DNA from 2 places in the Lactiplantibacillus sp. 30.2.29 genome. Region 2 is predicted to be linked to the other one. Evidence: riboswitches for the same ligand, from Rfam matches in the RefSeq annotation. Region 2 holds a riboswitch; the other holds the start of a gene.
The links. A riboswitch is a leader RNA that binds a small molecule or an ion and turns the genes downstream of it on or off. The one in region 2 is predicted to bind FMN.
Positions count from the first base shown of each region.

Region 1: linked by a shared signal. The riboswitch ahead of KGF65_RS00640 (ECF transporter S component) and the one ahead of ribD (bifunctional diaminohydroxyphosphoribosylaminopyrimidine deaminase/5-amino-6-(5-phosphoribosylamino)uracil reductase RibD) in region 2 are both predicted to bind FMN.

Region 1 covers NZ_JAGYGU010000001.1:141,530-153,955, forward strand. The annotation lists gene pyk (pyruvate kinase) at 1-1,638, shown strand, start outside; gene KGF65_RS00605 (DUF441 domain-containing protein) at 2,840-3,298, shown strand; gene KGF65_RS00610 (S1 RNA-binding domain-containing protein) at 3,350-4,237, shown strand; gene xerD (site-specific tyrosine recombinase XerD) at 4,245-5,135, shown strand; gene KGF65_RS00620 (hypothetical protein) at 5,177-5,557, shown strand; gene KGF65_RS00625 (ScpA family protein) at 5,523-6,290, shown strand; gene scpB (SMC-Scp complex subunit ScpB) at 6,277-6,876, shown strand; gene KGF65_RS00635 (pseudouridine synthase) at 6,876-7,592, shown strand; FMN riboswitch at 7,647-7,768, shown strand; gene KGF65_RS00640 (ECF transporter S component) at 7,892-8,476, shown strand; gene KGF65_RS00645 (helix-turn-helix domain-containing protein) at 9,759-10,802, shown strand; gene KGF65_RS00650 (ATP-dependent DNA helicase RecQ) at 10,789-12,228, shown strand; gene KGF65_RS00655 (LysM domain-containing protein) at 12,290-12,426, shown strand, end outside.
Region 2 covers NZ_JAGYGU010000010.1:2,951-15,376, reverse strand. The annotation lists gene KGF65_RS06945 (YfhO family protein) at 465-3,044, opposite strand; FMN riboswitch at 3,262-3,394, shown strand; gene ribD (bifunctional diaminohydroxyphosphoribosylaminopyrimidine deaminase/5-amino-6-(5-phosphoribosylamino)uracil reductase RibD) at 3,547-4,614, shown strand; gene KGF65_RS06935 (riboflavin synthase) at 4,615-5,217, shown strand; gene ribA (GTP cyclohydrolase II) at 5,219-6,430, shown strand; gene ribH (6,7-dimethyl-8-ribityllumazine synthase) at 6,430-6,897, shown strand; gene KGF65_RS06920 (ABC transporter permease) at 7,069-8,934, opposite strand; gene KGF65_RS17405 (hypothetical protein) at 8,951-9,115, opposite strand; gene KGF65_RS06915 (ABC transporter permease) at 9,242-10,789, opposite strand; gene KGF65_RS06910 (glycosyltransferase family 2 protein) at 10,805-12,426, opposite strand, start outside.

The sequences.
Region 1 (12,426 bases), on a different contig from region 2:
GAACATTTGGATCGCTTAAACAAAGTTCACGAAGCAGAAAAGATTACGGGTAAGACCGTTGGTATCATGCTTGATACTAAGGGTGCTGAAATTCGGACGACCGTTCAAGCTAACGGAAAATCTGAATACAAGATCGGTGACAAGGTTCGTATCAGCATGGACGAATCATTAGATACGACCCATGATAAGATTGCCGTTACTTACAAGAACCTCTATGATGATGTTCATGTAGGTGGCCATGTCCTCTTTGATGATGGTTTATTAGACATGAAGATCGACGAAAAGGACGAAGCTAACCGCGAATTGGTTACAACTGTTCAAAACGCCGGTGTCTTAGGCTCACGTAAGGGCGTTAACGCTCCTGGCGTTTCAATCAACTTACCTGGGATTACTGAAAAGGACTCAAGCGATATTCGCTTTGGTTTGGATCACGAAATCAACTACATTGCTGCTTCATTCGTACGTAAGCCACAAGATGTCTTAGACATCCGTGAATTACTTGAAGAAAAGCACATGGAACACGTTCAAATCTTCCCTAAGATCGAATCACAAGAAGGTATCGACAACGCCGATGAAATTCTTAAGGTTTGTGATGGGTTGATGGTTGCTCGTGGTGACATGGGTGTTGAAATTCCTGCTGAAAATGTGCCATTGGTACAAAAGAGTTTAATCAAGAAGTGCAATGCTTTAGGTATGCCTGTTATCACGGCTACTCAAATGTTAGACTCAATGCAAGAAAACCCACGTCCTACTCGTGCCGAAGCTTCTGACGTTGCCAACGCTGTCTTTGACGGTACTGACGCAACGATGCTTTCTGGTGAAAGTGCTAACGGTCTTTACCCTGTTGAATCAGTTGCCATGATGGCTAAGATCGACGAAAAGGCTGAAAACACTTTAGCTGAAAACGGCTCATTACAATTAAACCGTTTCGACAAGACTAGTGTTACGGAAACAATCGGTATTGCGATTGCCCGTGCTGCTAAGAACTTGAACATCAAGACGATTGTTGCTGCGACTGAATCTGGCTACACTGCTAAGATGATTTCGAAGTACCGTCCAAATGCTGATATCTTAGCAATCACTTTTGACGAACGGACTCAACGTGGCTTAATGGTTAACTGGGGTGTTCAACCAATCGTGGCTGACAAACCAGAAACCACTGATGACATGTTTGATTTAGCTGCTTCTAAGGCTGTTGAACTTGGCTTTGCCAAGGAAGGTGACTTAATCTTGATCACTGCCGGTGTTCCAGTTGGCGAACGCGGGACGACTAACATCATGAAGATCCAATTAATTGGTTCTAAGTTAGCTGATGGTCAAGGTGTCGGTGACGAAACGGTTATCGGTAAAGCCGTAATCGCAACGTCTGCTCAAGAAGCTATCGACAAGGCTGTTGAAGGCGGCGTCTTAGTTACTAAGACGACTGACAAAGACTACTTACCAGCAATCGAAAAGTCAAGTGCTTTAGTTGTTGAAAATGGTGGTTTAACTTCACACGCTGCCGTTGTTGGTATCTCAATGGGGATTCCAGTTATCGTTGGTGTTAAGGATGCAACGTCAGTTATCTCCGATGGTCAATTGATCACCGTTGACTCACGTCGTGGCCTTGTTTACCGCGGTGCTTCCAACGCGCTTTAAGATCAAATTTAATTTGATACTGAAAAGTCGTCGCAATGCGACGGCTTTTTATATACATAAGGGACGCATTAGGCTAGTTAATTTGTCAGGAATTATGATTGAATCATGCTGTTTTCTAAGTTCAAAGTCGGCCAGCTGGGAACCGCTGGAAACAGTGCGAGTTAGCGTAAACTTGCAGTCGTGGCGTCGTCCTACACCGGCTTCCAGGCATTCTGTGCAATGGCCGTAACGTGGTGGACACAGATTTAAGCCGACAACCCACGTCTTAAATACTGGTCTTTCACTAACCAAGCCAAAAACGCTTGCTAAGTGAAATTTCACCACTGGGCCTTGCCCAGAATACCTTCCAGCCGGGATGCTGTTCGAAAGGCGGACATTTGCGGACTCAACTTTTTGTTGTATTAGTCGTTGGTTCCTTGTCGCACGGTCATTTTGGTATTAACTGTCAGACTGGTTTCAAACAATCGCTATATCTTTTATCCATGCTTTAAGGCTTCTGACGAGTAGCTTCATTAAATTTGTCAGAATTTTCTCTAGGCGACTGAGATAGCAAAATCTGGAATTCTAACGAAAATCATTTTAACGACTAAATTCAAGATCCGTGTCCGCTGAAATTGGTGGCATTGAGAATAGTGAACGCTGTTTGAGTGATGTTCTCAGCACTCAAATCTCCTCAAGCATAAACGGTTCCAAATTAAAAGTTCGCCTGAAGGACCAGTTACCAATATTCAGTGGTCAATTGTACCCAGATAGGTGGCTGTTCATCTGCCATTCGAGCGGCTTCCCGACTGGAGGGGCTGGTTGACAATGCTCAGTAGCCAAATTATTCTTAGTCGGAAGTGGGTTGCTTCCGGCTTAGAATAAGACTCGTATTTGAAATTGCGCAGTGGGTTTCTGCGTGAATTCAAATCGATGTCGGCTACGCTCCAGCAATTGTCAGCCGGCCCCGGAAGTCGGATTAGGACGAACAATGCTGACGAACAGTAATCCGAACTAACCGGCATGATTTAATCATGATTCATGGCAAAATTAACGAGCAGAACGCGTAGAAGCTGATTCATGTCTTCCATAGGATGAACTTGAAGCGTCGGCTAAAATCGGCGAGAGCCCACAGATTAAGCGTAAATTTAGGCTGTCAACGCTAACAACACTCGTAATTCAACCCATTTTCAGTTACAATTAATAACACGTGAGGTGTCGTATGGAAAGCTGGTTATTTTTACTTGCAATCTTAGTGGTCGCATGGTTTGGTAAGAATCAATCCTTGCAGATTGCCACTGTGGTTGTGCTACTGATTAAGTTGATCCCTAATACGAACAAAATATTGACGACCATTGGCCAAAAAGGCATCAATTGGGGTGTGACGGTGATTACAGTTGCCATCCTGATTCCAATTGCGACCGGACAGATTGGATTTCGTGATTTATGGCACGCCTTCAAGTCACCAGTCGGTTGGATTGCCGTGGCTTGTGGGGTCTTAGTCTCAGTGCTGTCATTTCATGGTGTTGGACTGTTGTCAGCTACGCCAGAAATTACCGTGGCCTTGGTCTTTGGGACCATCATGGGTGTCGTATTACTTAAAGGGGTCGCCGCTGGCCCGATTATCGCTGCCGGCATCACTTATTGTATTATTCAAGTCTTACATTTAAGCTTACAGTAAAATCAAGAAGACGAGCGGCGACACATGTCAGTCGCTCAGAGGAGTTATCACATGGAGAGTATTATTGGAACGGTCGTTACTGCGAAGGTAACGGATGAAAATGACGACGCGTATTTCGTACAGGTCGATGGCCAAACATTGATGGTCGACAAGACTGAACCTGAAAAGCCGCTGCATATCGGTGGGTTGTATGAAGGCTTTGTTTATGAGAATGAGGACCATCACCTGCAAATGACCCGGCTGGTCCCAGAGATTTCGTTTGACCACTTTGTCTGGGGGACGGTCGTACGGACACGCCATGATTTAGGCGTGTTTGTTGATGTTGGCTTGCCTAATAAGGACCTAGTTGTCTCACTAGATGAATTACCAACCATCAGTCGGTTATGGCCCAAAAAAGATGACCGACTATACGTTAAGTTAGCTCGGGACAATAAACAACGCTTATGGGCAACTTTAGCTGAATTAACGGACTTTGAAGCGGTTTCAAAGCCGTATGACCGGGCACAAATGAAGAACACGGATACGATGGCAACGGTCTTTCGCTTGAAGATGGCTGGGACTTCCGTCATTACCGATGACAATCATCTCGGATTCATTCATCCTTCTGAACGTGAACAGGAACCACGAATGGGTCAGCACGTCAAGGTGCGGGTCATTGGCTTCTTACGCGATGGTGAATTGAATCTATCTTTGAAGCCCCGTGGCTACGAAGAAATTGGTGACGATGCCCAAATGTTGCTGGCTGCATTGCAACATCAAGCGGATCACACGCTACCATTTTGGGATAAGAGTGACCCGAACGACATTCGCAATTATTTTGGTATCAGCAAGTCGCAATTTAAACGGGCCGTCGGGAATTTACTGAAGCAACGCTTGATTAGCCAACAACCAGGTGAAATCAAGTTGGTTGAAACATCGGATGAGCAAGCCGACGATTGATCAAAAAATGCAGGACCAGCTTGCTGATTACCTGCATTTTTTGCGTGTTGAGCGCGGGTTAGTCGAGAATACGATCAAGAGTTATTCGCAAGATTTGACTGCGTTCAACCAATACTTAGCGACTCAGAAAATGACGGACTACCGGGCGGTTGATCGGTACGTGCTCTTGAATTATTTGCAGTATTTAGACGAAGCGGGCAAGTCCCGTAATACGATCATTCACAGTGTTTCTAGTTTGCGGAAGTTTTTTCAATATTTAGCCCAGATGCACGTCATCGACAGTGATCCGATGCTCAAAATCGATACCCCCAAACGGGCGCAGCATTTGCCGCAAGTCTTATCACCACACGAGGTCGAACGACTGCTGGCAGTGCCTAAGCTGGATACGCCACTCGGACTGCGGGACCGGACCTTATTGGAAGTCATGTATGCGACCGGCTTACGGGTGAGCGAGACGATCAGTTTGACGATGGACGACTTGCACCTAGATTTGGGCTTGATCCAAACGATTGGTAAGGGTGACAAGGAACGAATCATTCCGATTGGTGACGTTGCCATCGACTTTATCGACCGGTATTTGAAGACTGCTCGACCGAAGCTGGCCTCACCGAAACGTCGTAACTCATATTTGTTTATTAACAATCACGGCGGTAAATTGAGCCGGCAGGGGGTCTGGAAGAATTTAAAAGCCGAAGTCAAAGCGGCGGGTATTGAGAAAAACGTGACGCCACATACATTGCGGCATTCGTTTGCGACTCACATTTTGGAGAATGGGGCCGATTTACGAGTCGTACAGGAATTACTCGGGCATGCCGATATTTCGACGACTCAAATTTATACGCATATTACGAAAAAACGTCTGGTTGAAGTTTATAATAAGTATCATCCGCGGGCCTAGTGTCCCGTGCGTCAGTCAGACGAATAAAGGAGGAAGGAACCGTGCTGGTAAAATACCGTAAGGATTACGAGAAGGTCGCGATGGGCTTATTGTCGTTTATTCCTGACTTTAAAGACATCGCCCACTTGCAGACGGAAATGCAGTGGTACCAGTCCACTGATGACCACCAATTACTATTATGGCGGCAAGGCGACGGTGACTTCTGCGGCATCATGGGCATTGAAGTCGGCACTGATTTTATTTTATTGCACCACGACTCTTTGTCACCAGAAGAACGAACGGCGGCCAATCAATATCAGATGTTGGATGAATTGGCCGCATTGTACCCGGATCAGCGCGTGATGGGAACTTTAGAAATGGCACCAATTGTGGGTGCGTGGGAGCGTAATCGTGACAGACGAACAACAACCAATCACCATTAAGATTTCGGAATTTGAGGGACCGCTGGATTTATTATTGCATCTGATTCGGCAAAATAAGATGGATATTTATGATATCCCGATTGCGGCCATCACCCAACAATATTTAGATTATCTGCATTCCATGCGAGCGCTGAAACTCGATATTGCTGGTGATTATTTAGTGATGGCTGCGACCTTGATGACCATTAAAAGTCGCTTCCTGCTGCCGCAACCGGAGCCAGAAGATGACGAGGATTTAGAAGATGACACTGACCCCCGTGATTCGTTGGTGGCTGAATTGTTGGCCTATAAGGTCTATCAAGAAGCTGCTGGGGAATTGCGGACCAAGGAACAGGAACGGCATCAACATTTCACACGCGAAGCCATGTTAGTGCCTGCTGATTTAAGTGCGCCCAAGTTGACCGCAGGCATCACGTTAGATGATTTGCAAGCCGCCTTTCGTCAATTAGTGGCAAAACGGCGTCGTGTGCGACCGCTCACCAAGACGGTCGTTGCCGAGACGGTTAACATCGATGAACGGATGGTACAAATTACCACCCAGCTGCAGCAACAACCGCACGGCATGGATTTTGCAGACTTGTTTACAGTCAGTGCAAGTGATGAAATGTTAGTGACAACCTTTATGGCTGTGTTAGAATTAACCAAGCAGGATCAAGTGTCGCTCCAGCAAGCGGCACCGCTGACCCCGATCCATTTATATTTACGACAGGATGAACAGCATGACGAACATTGAACAGATTGAAGGATTATTATTTGTTGCTGGGGATGAAGGCATTACCGTGGCTGAAATCGAACACGCAACGGGGTTTGCCAAGCCTGCAATCACCACGATGCTAACGGAACTTGCGACTCGCTATGAGCAAGACGAGGACAGTGCGTTGATGATTTTATCGACGGAGAACACGTATCGGCTGGCGACTAAGGCCGCAGTTGCCCCAGTATTGAAACGGTATTTTGAAGCACCACTGACGACCAGTTTGTCACAGGCCTCGCTAGAAGTGCTTGCAATCATCGCGTACCGGCAACCGTTGACTCGAATCGAAATTGATGAGATTCGAGGCGTCCACAGTGGCTCGACGATTCAAAAATTGGTACTTCGGCAACTCGTGACTGAGACGGGGCGGTTAAATGAACCTGGGCGACCGATTCTATATGGGACCACGGAACTGTTTTTGGATTACTTTGGCTTGAAATCACTCGACGATTTACCTGCCATCGATTTGGCGGCGCTGAGTGATGCTGAACATCCCGCTCCAGAAACCGACCTATTTTTGAATGCATTTCAGGATAAACTAAAAGGAAATCGTGAGGAAAACTAATGGCAGAACGATTACAAAAAGTGATGGCAGAAGCCGGCATTGCGTCGCGACGGAAGTCCGAAGTCTTGATTACTTCTGGTCACGTGAAAGTCAACGGCAAGACCGTGACAACGTTGGGCGTTAAGGTTGAACCACATGACCACGTCGAAGTTGACGGTGTGCCGTTGAACGCTGAAAAACTTGTGTATTACTTATTTTACAAGCCGCGGGGCGTCGTCACGACGGTTCACGATGAAAAGGGCCGTAAGACGGTCATGGACTTCTTTGAGGACGTGCCTGAACGGATCTATCCGGTGGGACGTTTGGACTATGACACTTCCGGCTTACTCATTATGACCAATGATGGTGCACTAGCTAATCGGCTGACCCATCCGAAATACGAGGTCAAAAAGACTTATTTAGCGAAGGTTGAAGGCGTCCCGACTAATGCCGACTTGAAGCAATTACGGCTCGGCGTCGAAATCGATGGTCGCAAGACTGCGCCGGCTAAGTCGAATTTGTTAGATAGTGATCACAAGAAAAATAACGCGTTAGTCCAGTTGACGATTCACGAAGGCCATAATCACCAAGTGAAGAAAATGCTGGCGGCAGTTGGTCATCCAGTGACAAAGCTGAAACGTGAACGGTATGGGGTTCTAGATTTACAAAGTTTACAACCCGGCGAATATCGTAAATTGAAGCCGATTGAAATTAGTAAGTTAAAAGGTGAACGATAACGCTTGCATTTTTGAACGGAAGCCATTACAATGAACTTGTAAAAATAAATATTGGTTCATCTTCAGGGCAGGGTGTAATTCCCGACCGGCGGTAATAACCCGCGACCTATGCGTGTGCATAGTGATTTGGTGCAATTCCAAAGTCGACAGTAAAGTCTGGTATAAAGAAGATCGAGCTTATTTGCCAAGCGTTGCAAGTAAGTCCGCCCCGGATGACAGTTAGTGTGATCGGAGCGGATTTTTTTAGTTGAACAAATGGTAATGCGGTTCATTGAAGATGACCCATAGGAGGGTGCGTTATGCAACATACAACGTTACACCGACTAGTGGGCATAGCCTTACTCGGTGCCATTGCGTATATTTTAATGTTACTGGAGTTTCCGATTTTGCCGGTTGCGCCATGGATGAAGATTGATTTTTCGGATATTCCGATTTTGATTGGTCTATTTCTATTCGGCGTCGGCGGTGCGTTCATCATCACCATCATCAAGTTATTACTGCATTCAGCCATGGTTGGCTTTGCAGTTTATAACTTAATTGGTTCGTTGGCCAGCTTCTTAGGTACGGCTATTCTGATTTTAGCCTTTGCCGCTGTGCTGCGCTATTATCGCGGCAATCCAAAGTGGCGGATGCCACTGGCGATTTGCGTCGCGACGATTGGACTAACGGTCATTGAATCGTTAGCCAACTTGACGTTCGTACTGCCATTTTACTTACAAGTGATGGGCATGAAGCTAAGCATGTCGTTGAATACGATCGTCTTAGTGGCCGTTGTCCCATTCAACTTGATTAAAGGCTTATTGGTCGGCAACGTCTTCTGGTTAGTCTACAACCGTTTAGCAAAGTGGTTGGGAACGCATAATCAATTGACAAGTCGCGTTTAAAAAATAACGCGTGAAAAACGTGAGCAGTCATCAATTGCGTAATTGCATGGTGACTGCTTTTTTTTGACCGCTGAGCGTGCTATTCTTAAAGCATTGCGTTTTTTCACTTGAGTTGGTATGGCGTTCAAGTCTATGTTGTGAAAGCTCCTGCGTTGTGCTAGCTGTTATTTAGCTTTAAAGATGATTAAATCGTGCCAATTGTTTGGCTTACTGTTCGTCTGCCGGTGCGCACCTTAGTCCGACTTCCGGGGCCGGCTGACAATTGCTGGAACGCAGCCGACATCGATTTGAACTCACGCAGAAGACCACTGCGCAATTTCAAATACGAGTCTTATTCTAAGCCGGAAGAAAATCACTTCCAGCTAAGAATAATTTGGCTACTGAGCATTGTCCGGCGGTCCGGCCAGTCGGGAAACCGTTCGAATGGCAGATGAACGACCACCTATCCTGGTGCAATTGACCACTAAATATTAGGTGGGTAGTTCTTCATGCAAAGGTTTGATTGGTATCATCATGACTTATGGCATTTAATTATTGAGAAAATCACAGGAATATTGTTCATTGTTCTCAATCCCACTAATTTCACCAGACACTAGTCTTGAAATTAGTCGATCAAATTGCCTTCATTCAGAATTCAAGACTTGGTTATTTCAGACGACTAGGGAAAATGCTGACAAGTTTAATAAGGCTGCTTGTCCGAAGCCATAAAGCATGGGCAAACAGTTTAGCTATCGTTAGAATCAGTCTCACAGTTGAATGTCACCATGAACGTGTAACAAAACCAGCGACAGATCCAAAAAAGGTTGAGTTTGCACATGTCTGCCTTTCGAATACCATCCCGGCTGGAAGGTATTCTGGGCAAGGCCCGGTGGTGAAATTTCACTTAGCAAGCGTTCTTGGCTTGGTTAGTGAAAGACCAGTATTTAAGACGTGGTTTTCGGCTTAAATCTGTGTCCACCACGTTCCGGCCATTGCCCAGAATGCCTGGAAGCCGGTGAAGGACGCATCTACCACATAAAGATTACGGTAACTCGCACTGTTTCCAGCGGGTCTCAGCTGGTAGCCTTTGAACTTAGAATCCGCACGATTTAATCATAATTCAGGACAAATTAACTAGCACAAGGTGTAATTGATACAGCGTGCAATCAACAATCTAGTGAATCCTTTGGGCTTGAAAGAATTTGTTGTGTTGTTGTAGCAAAGCAAGTTCAGTTCGAATCTACATAAAAGTCGCTGCATTTAGATACCCAACGATCAGTTAATTAAGAAAGGAGGTGCCACGGTGTTTACGGATTATGTGCTGCTCTTATTTGGGACGACGCCACGCCGCGCCAAAGGCATGTTCAATGTCTTACGCGGACGCCGCACAGTCTCGACGTTGTTTGCTGGTTTGACCGCGGGCTGTTTAGATTTGCTAGATAGCTGGCACGGGGTCCCCCTCGAAGATTTTATGGCGGCGACTGCGGTTCTGGAAGAGAACGGATTGCTGATTAGTCCGGAAGCGGGCAGTTGGCAGCTGACTGCGGCAGGACAGGCGCGGTGGGTGGCCATTCAGGAGCATCGCTACTTGCCACAAGCATTCAGCCGATTTCAGACGGTCGATGTGCGCCGTTTTCAGCAAGTCAGTCAGCTGGCGCTACAAGTGACTTCCGAGTTGGTCCATCATGAGCGCCGCTACTATCCGACCACGACGGACTCCAGCATTCAGGCGCAGGTCAAACGGTGGTTGCGACAACAGTCGACGACTGATTTGGGTGACCGCGTTCATGCGGCGTTGACCGATTTTTTGACGAGTGTCCCGACCGATGAATTGGCGACGGTGTTTGTTGACAGTTTGACGGGGTATCAGGCACCGGGACGGACCAATGACCAGTTAGCCATGATGCTGCATCGGCAGCCGCTTGAGACTGGCTTGATGCGGACAGATGTGAGTTGTCAGTGGGTACGGTGGCTACAAGCCCATCCCGATGACCCGTTGTGGCCATTATTAGCGCCGCTCATTCAGTCGAGCCCGGTCAGTAAAAGTGCCCAGCAAACCTATCAAGCGTTTACGCAGACACACGCCTTGACTAAAATTGCCACTGTTCGTAAGTTGAAATTGAGTACGGTCCGTGAACACTTGTTGGAAGTCGCTATTTGGTTGCCCAGTTTTCCGTTTACGACGGTGCTAGATGCTCAGGTCATTGAGACGTTAACGCGGTGCTTTGCAGGTCAACCAGAGATTGCCAGTTGGTCGTTTCAAGATGCGCAGGCTGCGTTACCGGAATTGGACTTCTTTGAATTTCGGTTATTTCAAATTATGAGGTGTCACCATGTCGGAAGCTGAATTGTATCAACTGTTAAAAACTAAATATGGCTTCGATGAGTTTCGCCCGGGACAATTGGCGGTTATTCAGGATTTGCTAGCAGGGCAAGATGTCCTGGCTGTTTTACCGACGGGAACTGGGAAATCCTTGATTTATCAGTTGGTCGGTACGGTGGTGCCAGGCATCGTCGTGGTGGTGTCGCCCCTGATTTCACTGATGCAAGACCAAGTCGCCCGCTTAAATTACCAGGGTGAAAAGCAGGTGGCCGCCTTAACCTCACAGCTGGATTTCAGTGCGCGCCAACAGTTGTTAGCCAATTTGAACCAAGTAAAGTTTCTCTTTATTTCGCCGGAAATGTTGCAACAGACCGTGATTCAAGAAGCCTTGGCGAAATTGACGATTGCGTTACTAGTGATTGATGAAGCCCACTGCATTTCAACTTGGGGTCCAGATTTTCGCCCGGATTATCGACGGCTGGGCCCGATTCGCCAACAGTTAGGGACGCCGCGTACTTTGATGTTAACCGCGACTGCTACGCCGCAGGTTCGCCAAGATATTTTGACGCAGCTGAATGCGACTGATGCGCAACAAGTGTTGTATTCGGTCAATCGACCTAATATTTATCTGGCCGTGGAAGCGGTCAATGATGAGGCTGATAAACGCGCGACACTCCAATACCTCGTCACGAGTAGTCGGGGGCCAGCAATCGTGTATTTTACGTCCAAACGCCAAACGGATCTGATTGCTGAATGGTTGCGGACAACGACCGAACTGCGCGTGGCAGCTTATCATGCGGGGCTAGCGGCAGAGGATCGCTTTAAGATTCAGCAACAGTTTATGGCCGACCAGTTGGATGTCATTTGTGCGACATCCGCTTTTGGAATGGGGATCAATAAGGCCGATATTCGGTTGGTCATTCATTACCACTTACCGACCACCTTAGCGGATTATGTTCAAGAAATTGGGCGCGCTGGGCGGGATGGTCAACAAGCGTTAGCCGTGATGCTGTATGCACCTGGTGATGAAAACCTCGTTCGGAATTTAAACGAATTGACTGCTGCAACGCCTAACGAAGTCCAACAAGATTTTGCACGTCATCAGGCTGGCCAACCGGTCACTGATGATCGCAGTCGGGTGCTGGAGGCCTACTGGCAACAGGCGGTTTCGCCGGCCGAGGTCGCCGAAATTTTTGCGGCACGTCAGGCGGCCAAGGAACACGAGCTACGCGATTTGATGCGATATGTTCAAACGACGACTTGTCACCGTGCCGTCATGTTAGCTTATTTTGACGAAACTGAACCGCCACATACTGACCGTTGTTGCCAGTTAGCAGGTGAGCCGCTTCCGCTGGACGAACTAGGACTGACCGCGGTGAAACCCAGTATAAGTCCGACGGTTGTCACGTGGGAGCAGCGCTTAGCCCAATTGTTTTTACCAAATTCTTAAAGAAATCAATTCTGGGTTATGTTACAATATTGGTTGAAAGTTTTTTGAGGAGGAACACCCTATGAGTCAAAAAAATGATAATGATAAATCCCAAGCTGACAAGCCTTGGGACAAAACTTTTGAAGACGATCGGGATGACTCGGGCAATTTATCGCGAACTCAAAAACGAAAACAAGACAGTAGTAACTCGACTTTAAC
Region 2 (12,426 bases):
ACAGTTGAACGGCCCTGTATCACGGAACCAACGGCCTATTCTACAAAAAGTTGGGTCCGCACATGTCCGCCTTTCGAATACCATCCCGGCTGGAAGGTATTCTGGGCAAGGCCCAATGGTGAAATTTCACTTAGCAAGCGTCTTGTGCTTGGTTAGTGAAAGACCAGTATTTAAGACGTGGGCTGTCGGCTTAAATCTGTGTCCACCATGTTCCGGCCATTGCCCAGAATGCCTGGAAGCCGGTGTAGGACGTCGTTACAACAGCAGGTTTACGCTAACCCGCACTGTTTCCAGCGGGTCGCAGCTGGCAGCACTTGAATTTAGAAAATGGCATGATTTAATCATCTTTAGTGCTAAAGAATAGCAGCACAACGCGTGTTCATGCGACAACTTTATAAACACAGTAAACGACCGCACTGCCGATGGTTCATCATTAGCAGTGCGGTCGTTTCAATCGTCCATCTTTAATGAGTGATGTCACGTAATCGGCGCCGATTCCAAATTGTCCAGGTCAGAAAGCTAAGCCAGCTAAGCAGTGAAATCAAAGCCCCGAATTTTAGCCCAGGAACATGATAAATCAGACGGATGTGGTTGTGGCCGGCATGAATTGGAACCGCCAGCATGCCGCCGATGACGGTGCGCGTTCGAACTTTAGCCCCATTCACAGTCGCCGCCCAACCTTGATCGGCCGGAATCGCAATGTAGCACCACCGTTGTTGGTGGGTTGCCGTGACGGTGCCACTGACAATGGTGTGCAGTCCAGCGACGTGATAAGTTGGGACGAAGCGACTGGCACGAAGTCGATGCTTAATTGAATTAAACTTGGCCCGATCGAGACTGGCGAGGTGGACGTGGGAGCCAAGGCTAGTGCGCGTACGTTTGACAGTCAGGGTGACGAGGCTATCCTTGTCGAAGTAGCCTAAGGAACGCAACACGATATCCCCATTGGCGTTGAACTTTGTCGGAACCAGGTGGCCGTTAACGCGCATGGTCGTGAATTTCGACTGACCTAACGTATCGTTGTAGTACAGATAACCAGTCCGGGTCACGCGGAGCTTAATCGTATGGCGGTAAGGAAAGGTCGGTGCCATGGCATCATAACTGACGTGATCAGCCAGCCGAACAGCTTGGCCAAAGTAGGCTGTGGCGCTAGGTTGCAGGCTTTGCAAGATACGCTCTTGATTGATAAGCGCACTGTTTTGCCGCAGTTTAACCTGTGTGAAGGCGTTCGGTACTGCAAAGCCTAAGCCGTTTTGACTACGCGAGTTGATGGTTGCTTGGCCAACAGCGTTGAGCTGGACGTCGTATTTGATCGCCAGTAATAAATCAGTCACGGGATTCAGACCTTCAGAACTGACACGGCGAGCGTTTTTAGAAAATAATCCCAGTGACTTCAACATCAAGCGAGTTTGATTGGCAAACGTCGAACTGTAGTAGCTGATGTCGTGAAAGTTGAATAACAGTGGATCGTTGTAATTACGGTAATGGCTACTGGCATTATAGGCTTGGTTAATGAGTGTATTGCGACTTTCAACGCGGTAGAGTTGGCCATCCGGGTCGCTGACTGAGCGCATCTGCCGGTCTTCAATGCGATAGGCTGCCACGTATTTGGCCTGATTGCCGAACGGACTATGGGCCATCATCAACTTGCTATTGAGGCCCAGTTCTAGTGCCGTGATTCCAGTGAGACCTAGTACCTGCCAACGTTTGGCCGTCAAAAATAGACAGCTGGCAGTTAAGATGACCGCAGCTAAGCTCAAGAGTAAGGTGCTAGTTGCCAGTGGATGATGTCCGCCGCGTTGGCCCCACCAGCCTAAAATCAGGGCCACCATCAGTCCAATCGGCAACCCCCATTTCCAGACAGGCGCGACCTGACGGGGACCGGCTTGCCAGGCCTCAAAAGCCATCATGATGAGTGCAAAGCTGAAGAAGAAGGCGTTCCGGTATGGAAAGCCGGCGGGCGTTTGAAACATGTGCCAGATCGTATCGAGTGTCCGAATTGCCATGCTTAAAAATAAGGCCAGTAACAGACCAAAGTCATGCCATTTGTGTGCTCGCGATAGTTGCGGGTGGACGAAGAAGCACCCTGCGAGCAGTAAAACTAGCGTGCTAGTGAACAGCGTTGGTGCGTGGGCCAGGCGAGTCGTGAAATTAGCGGCGCCAATCCCAAGCTGACTGAGCGTTTTCCAGCCGATTTGCAAAACCGGCAAGTAACTGGAAGGCTTGACCGCCGTTTTGGCCGTTGTCAGCATGCCCAGCCCAGTCGGAATGAGCAGAAACATCGTACTCAAGCCACACAACAGGGTCGTCAAGATAAAATGCCAAATCAAGGTCGACTGAGTGCGAATCGTCTGCCAGATGCACTCACCGGCTGGTTTAGTTTCAAACAATTGATAAATGAAGTAGTAACCGACGAACAGGCCGGTCATATAACCTAAATAATAATTGGTGACGATGCTGAGCCAGAACCAACCGAAGAATTGTCCGCCGTGTCCGGTCGCAATCAAGCGGTCCAGGCCCATAATGACTAGTGGCAGCCAGATCAAGGCATCTAACCACATCACCGTGAAATAATTGAGTGCGACGAATCCGCAGCAGCTAAAGGCCGTTCCAAAAATGGCCGTGGACCAGTGCCGTGTATTGAAATGTGTTTGCAAAAACCAGGTCATACTGATGCCAATCGCACCGATTTTAACGATGATGAGCAAACTCAAAGCGGTCGGTAAATGGGCCGCTGGAAAAAATAAAATTAATAAGTTGAAGGGGCTTAATAAATAATACGCGATATTTGGTAAGGCGTTACCACCGATTGACTGTGAAAATGAATAGGCTTGAAAAGAATGTGCAAGAATTGCATGACGATAGGCGGTGAAAAACGATAAGTATTGACCACCCATATCACTTATCAGCAAATTATGGTTGCCAAAGGGCGTAATGTGGTAGTACCCAAAGACGACCCCAATAATCATCATGGATAGCAGCCCTGAAAGGATGGCGACTGGCCACCGACTAGTTTGGCGATTGTGCATTTTTGGTTGTCCCATTTAACCCAACTCCGATACTAGAAATATCATCAGACTAACATTCAAAAGTCTCAATTTTACATAAAAATGCGTAAAAATTTCTGAAAATAGTTATACTTTATAAGCAAGTATCGATAAATTTATTGAAAGTTTAACACAGCAGTCGGTGGGTCGAAATTAAAGTGACGATTTGACAATTTGTTCAGAAAGTGTTTTTATAAAAAGTGAAAACTGAATACGATTTCTTCGGGGCAGGGTGCAATTCCCGACCGACGGTAACAACGTATGTTGAAGTCCGTGACCCGCGTGCGCGCGGTGGACCCAGTGCAAGTCTGGGACCGACAGTATAGTCTGGATGGGAGAAGAAAAATGGCTTGATTTTACTAGGCAGTAGTAGCTATTCATGACCTTTATTAAGGTCTATTTAGCTGGACCCTACTGGTGAAATCTATTTAGCGAACACTCACACCCGATTATCGAATTTTGATAGTCGGGTGTTTTATATTCTATCGGAGGTGAAGCAATGTTAACTGATTGGATGCAACTCGCCATCACTCAGGCGAAAAAGGCGGGAGTTGCGACTTATCAAAATCCGCAAGTTGGTGCGGTACTAGTCAAGGATGGCCAAGTCTTAGCACAAGGCTATCATCATTATTTTGGTGGTGACCACGCTGAAGTTGACGTTTTACGGCAAGTGACATCGGAACAGGCGAAGAATGCGACACTGGTGGTCACGCTTGAACCTTGTTCGCATTATGGCAAGACCCCGCCGTGCTGTGAGCGCATCGTTCAAGCTGGAATTCGTAAAGTGGTGATTGGTCAGTTGGACCCCCATCCAGTTGTCGGTGGCAAGGGCCGTCAGTATTTGTTGGATCATGACGTGGCGGTCGTCACGGGTTGTCTGGCAAAGGAAGTACGAGCGTTGAATCCGCACTACAATCATTTTTATACGCATCAGCGGCCGTGGGTGACGCTCAAGACTGCGATGAGTCTGGATGGTAAGACCAATGCCGCTGGGGACGCGCGGACGTTGATTTCTAATCAGGCCAGTTATGCCGACAGTCAACGGTTGCGTTCGCAATTTCAAGCACTTTTGATTGGTGAACGCACTCTGACGATCGATGATCCGCAACTGACCGTCCGCTTACTCGCGGTGTCCCATCCGCCAGTTCGACTGATTGTACTGAATACCAGTGCCGTGGCGCGTGACCGGCGAATACTACAAGAAACCACTGGTGAGACTTGGCTTTTGTGTCGCCAGGCGAGCGCCAGTGATGCGTCATTACAGGCGTTACCAAACGTGGAAGTACGAATTGGTGATTGGACACCGGCGGCAATCAGCGAATTATGCCTTCAACACGGATGGCAGTCGTTATTGGTCGAAGGTGGTGCGCACCTGCAAGCGGATTTCGTTGCAGCGAATTTGATTGATGAATGGGTCAGCTATATCGCACCCACAATGATTGGCGGTGCCGGTTTGCCAGCAGTAATGGGAGCGGTACCAACCGAACAGCTGGCGTTTGAGCAACCGACATTGAAGTGGTTGGGAACAGATTTGCGGCTACGCGCCGTGCGAAAGGGAGTCGAGTAAATGTTTTCAGGAATTGTACAAGCCAAAGGTCGCGTCAGCCAGTGCCAGCGTGACGCATTAGAGATGACGCTCACGATTACTGCGCCGACGATCGTGACACCCACACTTAAAATTGGAGATAGTGTGGCGGTCAATGGGATTTGTTTGACGGTAACGGCGCTACAGCCGGATGCATTCAGCGTTGCGGTCATGCCCGAAACAACGCGCCGGACGAATCTGGGCCAGATGAGCGTGGGGGCTCAAGTTAATTTGGAACGGGCACTGCAGGTCAATGGCCGCCTGGACGGACACATTGTTCAGGGGCATGTCGACTATTGTGGTCAGGTTCAGGAGCTGGTGCCAGATGAACACGCGTTACGAGTATTGATTAGTTTGCCAGCAGATTATCAAGCGTTGGTCGTTCCTAAGGGCTCGATTGCGGTTGATGGCGTGAGCTTGACCGTTGTAGCCGTGACTGCATCGACCTTTGAAGTTGATCTGATTCCGCATTCGCAAGACGTCACGACCCTCAGCGCGTTACAGATTGGCGAGACGGTGAATGTGGAGACCGATATTTTGGGCAAATACTTAGCCCGGCAAGTTGTTTTAGAAGGGAGCCATTAACATGGATACGATGACAAAAGTTGAACAAGCCTTGGCCGCATTAAAACGCGGTGATTTGATTATTGTCGCTGATGATGAGACACGGGAAGCAGAGGGCGACATGGTCGGTTTGGCCGCCAAAGCCACTACCGCGACCGTTAATCGCATGATTACCTCAGCACGGGGGTTGTTGTGCGTCCCGGTAGCGCCAGCAATTGCGACCCGCTTGGGCTTAAAACCAATGACTGGCGAACGTGACGCATTTGGAACTGCCTTCACCGTTTCAACTGACCATCGAACGACGAGTACGGGAATCTCTGCTGCCGACCGTGCCAAGACGGTTCAAGCGTTGGCCTCAACTGATAGTCAACCAACTGACTTTTATCATCCCAGCCATATTTTTCCACTGATTGCACGGGCCGGTGGCTTACTAGAACGACGCGGTCATACGGAAGCTGCGGTGACGTTGGCCAAGTTGGCCGGTGGTTCGCCCGTTGCCTACATCTGTGAAGTGGTCAAGAAAAACGGCTTAATGGCGCGCCGGCGCGATTTGAAATCATTGGCGGAAGGACTGCAGATGCCAATGATTACGATTGAAGATTTATTACAATACGCCATCCAAACGGGTGCGGTCAAGCTTGACACAACACCGACAGTTGATCTACCCACTCAGGACGGCGCGTTTAAGTTAACGGGCTTCAAGGTTCCGGGGCACACGGAATTACCGTTAGCACTACAAACCGGTGATATTAGTGGGGACGAACCCGTACTAGTGCGGTTGCATTCCGAGTGTTTTACGGGTGATGTCTTAGGGTCACAACGCTGTGACTGTGGCGCACAATTACACGCAGCCCTGCGAACAATCAGTCAGGCCAAACGTGGGGTTTGTTTATACTTACGGCAAGAAGGTCGCGGCATTGGCTTGGCAAATAAAATCGCGGCGTACGCCTTGCAAGACCAAGGTGCGGATACCTATGATGCCAACGTTAAACTCGGTTTTAAACCGGATGAGCGTCGGTACGACATTGCCGCTGTTATGTTACGGCAACTCGGCGTGACCAAGGTGCGGTTACTCACGAACAATCCGGACAAGGTCAAGCAGCTGCAAGCATTAGGCATCAAAGTCGTCGAACGCGTGCCATTGGAAATTCCAGCCAATCAACACGATTATGCCTATCTCAAGACGAAGCGGGATCGTTTCCATCATGAACTCAAACTTACGGAGGTTAACTAATGACAACTTTTAAGGGACAAATCACAGGTCAAGGACTCAAAGTCGGCATCGTCGTGGCCCGGTTCAATGAATTCGTGACCAAGCAACTGCTGGCTGGCGCACAAGAAAGCCTGCAACAACACGGGGTTAATGCGGATGATATTGATGTTGCCTGGGTGCCGGGGGCGTTTGAAATCCCACTGACCGTACAGAAAATGATTAACACCAAGCGCTACGATGGTGTGATTGCGTTAGGTGCTGTCATTCGCGGTGCGACCGCGCACTTTGACTACGTTTGTAGCGGTGTGACCACCGGTGTCGCGTCCGTCAGCCTGGCTACCGACACGCCGGTGATGTTTGGCGTATTGACCACTGACACCATTGAACAGGCGATGGACCGCGCTGGTTTTAAGAGCGGTAACAAGGGGGCCGATTGCGCGGTCAGTTTATTGGAGACGATCGATGTGCAACGGGCGCTAACTGAGTAATTGGCGTGAAACGAAGCGTTGTGAATTCAAAACAGCGTGAACCGTTTAGACACGTGTATGTGTATCAAAAAACAGCTCGAAGCTAATTTGCATCACGGATGCAGTTGGCTTCGGGTTGTTTTTTATGCCTATTGATATGAAGCATTTCTGACAATACCGTTTTTCGGTAACTTACCGATAACGCTGGATTTCATGTCGCGTCACTGGTCGTAGCTGGTTGCGTGTGACCCGGTAGAAGCCGGTCCGAATGCGTCGATGGTAGGCCCGCTTAACGCCGCGTGTGAAAGAACGGTCGTATTTAGGGATGACGACGTACTCATACTGACGCAAGGATTTGCGAAATCGTTGAGGCGATTTACTGAAGTGCGCCTGACCACTGGCATTATTGGTGAAGAAATAATAGTTTGCCAGATAGCCCGCATAATAAGTGGTCACTTCAACTTGTTGCGGGTCGACGATCAAAATTTTGGCGTTGTTCAGTTTGGTCCACGGTTGCGTCACTTGACTGAGCTTGACCGGCAGTGAGCGGCGGTTATAGTGATTCGTAAACGTCGTGCCGTTGATTTCAGAGTACATCATGATGATTGCAAAAAACATCACCAAGAAGGTCGCAAGTTGGTAGCCATTCTTAGTCCAAATCGAACGAAAAGTCCGGGGACTGCGCTCGGCTAGATTCTGTTCATAGAACGTTTTGTCAATGACACGGACGAGCGCCATCATGGCGATGAACAAATTCAACACTACGACGGTCGACATGTACCGTTCAAAACCATCAAGTGTAATAGCTTCAGCGTATGGCATCGATAAGACGTACATACCGAGCAAACTACCGTAATAGATAAGCGTAATTAGGTCAAGCAGGCCTAAAAGTTTTAGCAGCGAATTCGGATGATGGCACACAAATTTAATAATGGCCCAGGCCGCAATCAAACCGAGGTTGATCACCAGGAAGCCTTGAGTGGATAACGACTGCCAACTGAATATTTGATTTAAAATTGCTTGTCCAATTTTGATTAAACCGGTGACGCCTTCACGAGCAAACTGGTTTTGATAGGCTGCCGCACTGATTTCGTGTTTCGAAGTGGTAAAGGTCAGGTGAACATGAATTTCCCACCAAATAAACGGTAGCGCCGCAACCAGTAGTGTCCCCAATAGTCGTGCAGTGATCTTCAACGTTTGTCGGAATCGGTGGCCACGCACGCGGTGGTGAATCAGCGTGGCGAGATAGTCAATGACTAAAATGGCGACAAAAAATGCGGCCGAGTTTTTGATGAGTAGCAGGACGCCACAAAACAGGGCGACGTGTGCTGCTAGCATCTTGGGACGCGACCGGTAAACGAAGATGCCAACGATACCGGCGACGGTGATGATTGCGAGCACGTAATCAACCAAGAGATTATTGAGTCGAATGTTGATGTTAAAGACGTACGAAATTGCAATCGTCAGACAGAGTAACATTGAATTGAGACCGCGTGTTCGATCCCGGAGTGTTGCAAAAATAGTGTAGCTAGCCGCCCAAATCAAGATAAATTGTCCGACCAACATTGCCCCCGCGCTGAATCCAGCAAACGTCACGAACTGTGTTAGAAATAGGGCGGTCGCGGGTGGATAGGAACTGAAGGAAATAATGGTATCGGTTGCGCCAGGTAAATGTCCGGTATACGTCATGAATTTAACCATCGTCGCCCAGTGTGAAAAATTATCATAATGAATGAGTGGGCTCTGACCAAGTACGATCGCCATCACGATTCCTAGGAAAATCATCCAAATGTCAAATAGATGTAGTCCGTCATAATGGATGCTAACTTTCCCGGTATAGCCGAGTACCAGGCGGGTGATGAGCAACACGACGCCCAAACTAGTCACAAGCCAAATTCCAGGTCTTAACAGATTGACCATTGCGAAACCATACAACAACATCATTTGAATCAGAATACCGGTAATCCACGTTAAATAGGGATTCACGTGGACTAGCCGGAGTGCGCTACTATAACCAATTAACGCCAGGGCGAAGAAGAGTCCCCCAATGATAGCCAAGTTGACCCCACCTTTCTTAATGCATCCGAATCAACCCGTGTTTTGTGACTTTAAACAGTCCCGTAACGACGTGTTGATGGAAGACTTTTTTGGTCAGTACCGTAAACGTGCGATGGCTTTCTGGAATAGCGACGTACTGATACTGCTCAACGGTCCGTTTGAAGACTTTCGGCGTCATCATAAAGTCCTCTTGTCCGACCGCTTTGTCAGTGAAGTACCAGTAGCGGCCGACGTAGCCTGCATAGTAATCATTTACATCGACGACTTCGGGATCAACAATCAGTACTTTACGGTGATTTAAGTGAGTCTACTGCTTAGAGACCCGCGACATTTGTAAAGGAAGTGTATTGTGATTCATCTCATTGGTGAACTTAGTCCCGGTGATTTCAGAATACATCATGGTGATGGCGAAAAAGCCGGTGACGAGGGTCGCTATCTGATAAATATTTTTGGTGGTCGCACTCTTGAAAGCTTGGGTGTCACGTTTTGCAAAATTTTGCTCGAATTGTTGCCGATCAAGAACCCGGACGAGCGCGATTGCCCCGATGAATAGGTTAAGGATCACGGTACTTGCCATATAGCGTTCAAAGCCATCGAGGAGAATGGCTTCCGCGTATGGCATTGATAAGATATACATGCCAAACAAACTGGCATAGTAGGCGATGAAAATCACATCGAGCAGGATGGCTGTTGCCAATAGATTGTTCCGTTGATGTTGCCGAAGCCGAACAAAGGCCCAAGTTACAATCAAAACGACGTTGATCAATAGGATGCCCTTAGTGGATAGTGAATTGAGACTGAAAATTTGGTTTAAAAACTTGTGACCAATTTTCAACAGGGCTTGCTGACTTTCACCGCTGAGTTGTTTAGCGTACGCCTGGGTGCTGATCTGGTGCTTTGAAACGGTAAACGTCTGTTTCACGTGCCATTGCCACCAAACAAATGGCAAAACGCCGGCGCCGATGCTAGCCGCAAATTGAATCGGTACGGTGATTAGTCGGCGCCAGTGCCAGTGATGGTTGGTGATTAAGGTGTATAAGAAATAGGCGCCAATCATGATGACGAAAAAGGTCGCTGAATTTTTAACTAGTAGTAAGACTGAGACAAAAATAGCCACGTGGGCGCACAGCAAAATTGGTCGCTTCCGATAGACAAAAATTCCGACGAGTGCCGCAATCGTCACAATTGGCAGGACGTAATCAACGAGTAAATTATTGAGTCGAATTGCCACGTTGAACACGAATGAGATTGCCAAAGTGAAGCACAGGGCAAAACTGGTCAATGCGCGTGAGCGATCCCTTAAGCCAGCAAAAAGGGCGTAGGCTGCACCCCAAATCAAGATAAACTGAGCGACCAGCATGGCGCCGTCACTAAAACCGACCCAGTGCACGAACTGGGTGATGAACAGTGCTGTTGCTGGTGGATAAGACGTAAATGAAATCAGATGGTCGCTAGCTCCGGGCAGCCGACCGGTGAACACCATAAACTTGACCATCACGGCCCAGTGAGAGAAATTATCGTAATGAACTAAGGGACTTTGCCATAAGGTATGCCCGGTGACGATGCCCAGTCCAATCATCCAGAAATCAAATAAATGGATACCTTCAAAACGCAGCTGAGCTTTCCGAAAGAAACTCATGACTAGCCAGAGGCCTGCGAGTCCAACGCCTAGATAGGTGACGACTTGAATGCCAAGCGTGAGCCAGCCGGTCATGGCAAACCCATATAAGATCAAAATTTGAACCAACATTGCAGTGATCCAGGCCAGGTAGGGACTGACTCCCAGGCGGCGGAGCGTCCCATTATAACCTAAAAGTCCAATGGCATATATCGCGAATCCAAGCCAAACTGACATAACGACTGATTCCTCCTAAAAGCGATTAAAACGACGACTAAGCTTGCGTTCATAAGTGCGAGCACGCACTACTAAGTTCATGTAAAGCTCATCAAATGGCGTGACCCAGGTATCTTGAACACTTGGGAGGGTTTTGTTGCTGCCATCGTAAATAAGTTGTAAATAATGGTTGCGATTTTCATCAGCAGTAACTTCAACTTGAACACTGTAGATCACGTCATCATCTCGATGACTGATACGAGCGACCTGACCAGATAAGTGGATGGTGAAGTCCTGATGCTTTACGGTCAATTTGATATGGTCACCCTCGGCAATGGTTTCAACCGGGCCATCAGTCGTTCGAAAGGCAATTCCGCCCTCAGAGACATCCTCAGTCATGATGGGGTGCCACTGCCCATCAGTGGCTTGAACGGTGCCAGACACGCGACGGATGAAGCGCTCATTCTTGCGGTACACCGGACGCCCCATTGCAATAAATAAACACATGCTTAAATTCACAAAATGCATCAGGAGCCAGAAAGTAATCACGCTGCCGACTAGGATCTCAGAGCCATACTTACCGTAATTAAATTTAATGATCGCTACCAAGGTGATGGTCCATAAAATCAAGTACGGTAGGATATAAAGTTTGTCTTTTAGTGAATAGGTCACGTTCTTGGCAGTGACTTTGAACTTTTTCGCCTTGATTCCGAGACTTTCAAGAATAACGGGAATAAAGAGATAGGGTGCAAAGAAAGTCTCTTGAACTTCGCCCCAGCGTTCATTGCGAATCTTGGCGTTATCCCCCATGCCAGAAGTGTCACCCATGACGTAGTGGAGCAGGAAGTATCCCGGTGCCCAAATGACCATCAAAATCCAGAAGTTGGCATTGACGACTTGAATCTTGAAGAGTGCGTACAAAATCGGGGCAATCATATAAATCATTCGCCGGAAAAAAGCCCACCAATAGAAGTACGTGTTGAGCAGGATGACGCGATTAATAAAAGATAAGTGGCGATTCGTAAAAATATGCAAGTTGCGGCAACTTTGAATCACGCCGCGAGCCCAACGCGTCCGCTGTTTGATGACGCCTTTCATATCAATTGGGGTGATGCCACTTGATTGTGGTACCTTGGTCGCCAAGCTAATATAGCCGGCCATATTGAGCATCGTGCCCAGTTCGAAATCTTCGGTAATCGTGTCGGTCGGAAACCCGCCGACTTCATCGACTGCTTGCCGCAAAAAGACGGCGTTGGAGCCCGTGAAGAGGGCGCGTTTGTTACCGCCGTTTAGAATGTTGACATCACGCGAGAAAAAATCTTGTTCATTCGGAATGATTTTTTCGGAAAATAGATTGAACTGAAAAATATCCGCATTGTAAAAACTTTGCGGCGTTTGCACAAAACCCAGTGGTTCGGTGTGGTCAGGGTCGTCAGCCAGTTGCTGGAAATTTTCGGTGAACAACGGAACGGTATTCCGGAGAAAGCTCGAAAAGGGAATCATGTCCGTGTCAAAAATTGCAAATAACGGTGCGTGCAGTTTTGCGAGCGTATGGTTGATATTTCCAGATTTTGCTTGATGATTGTCGTCCATACCGGAATAGCCGACGTGGTAGTGTTTCGCCAACGCCTGAACTTCCGGCCGATTGCCATCATCTG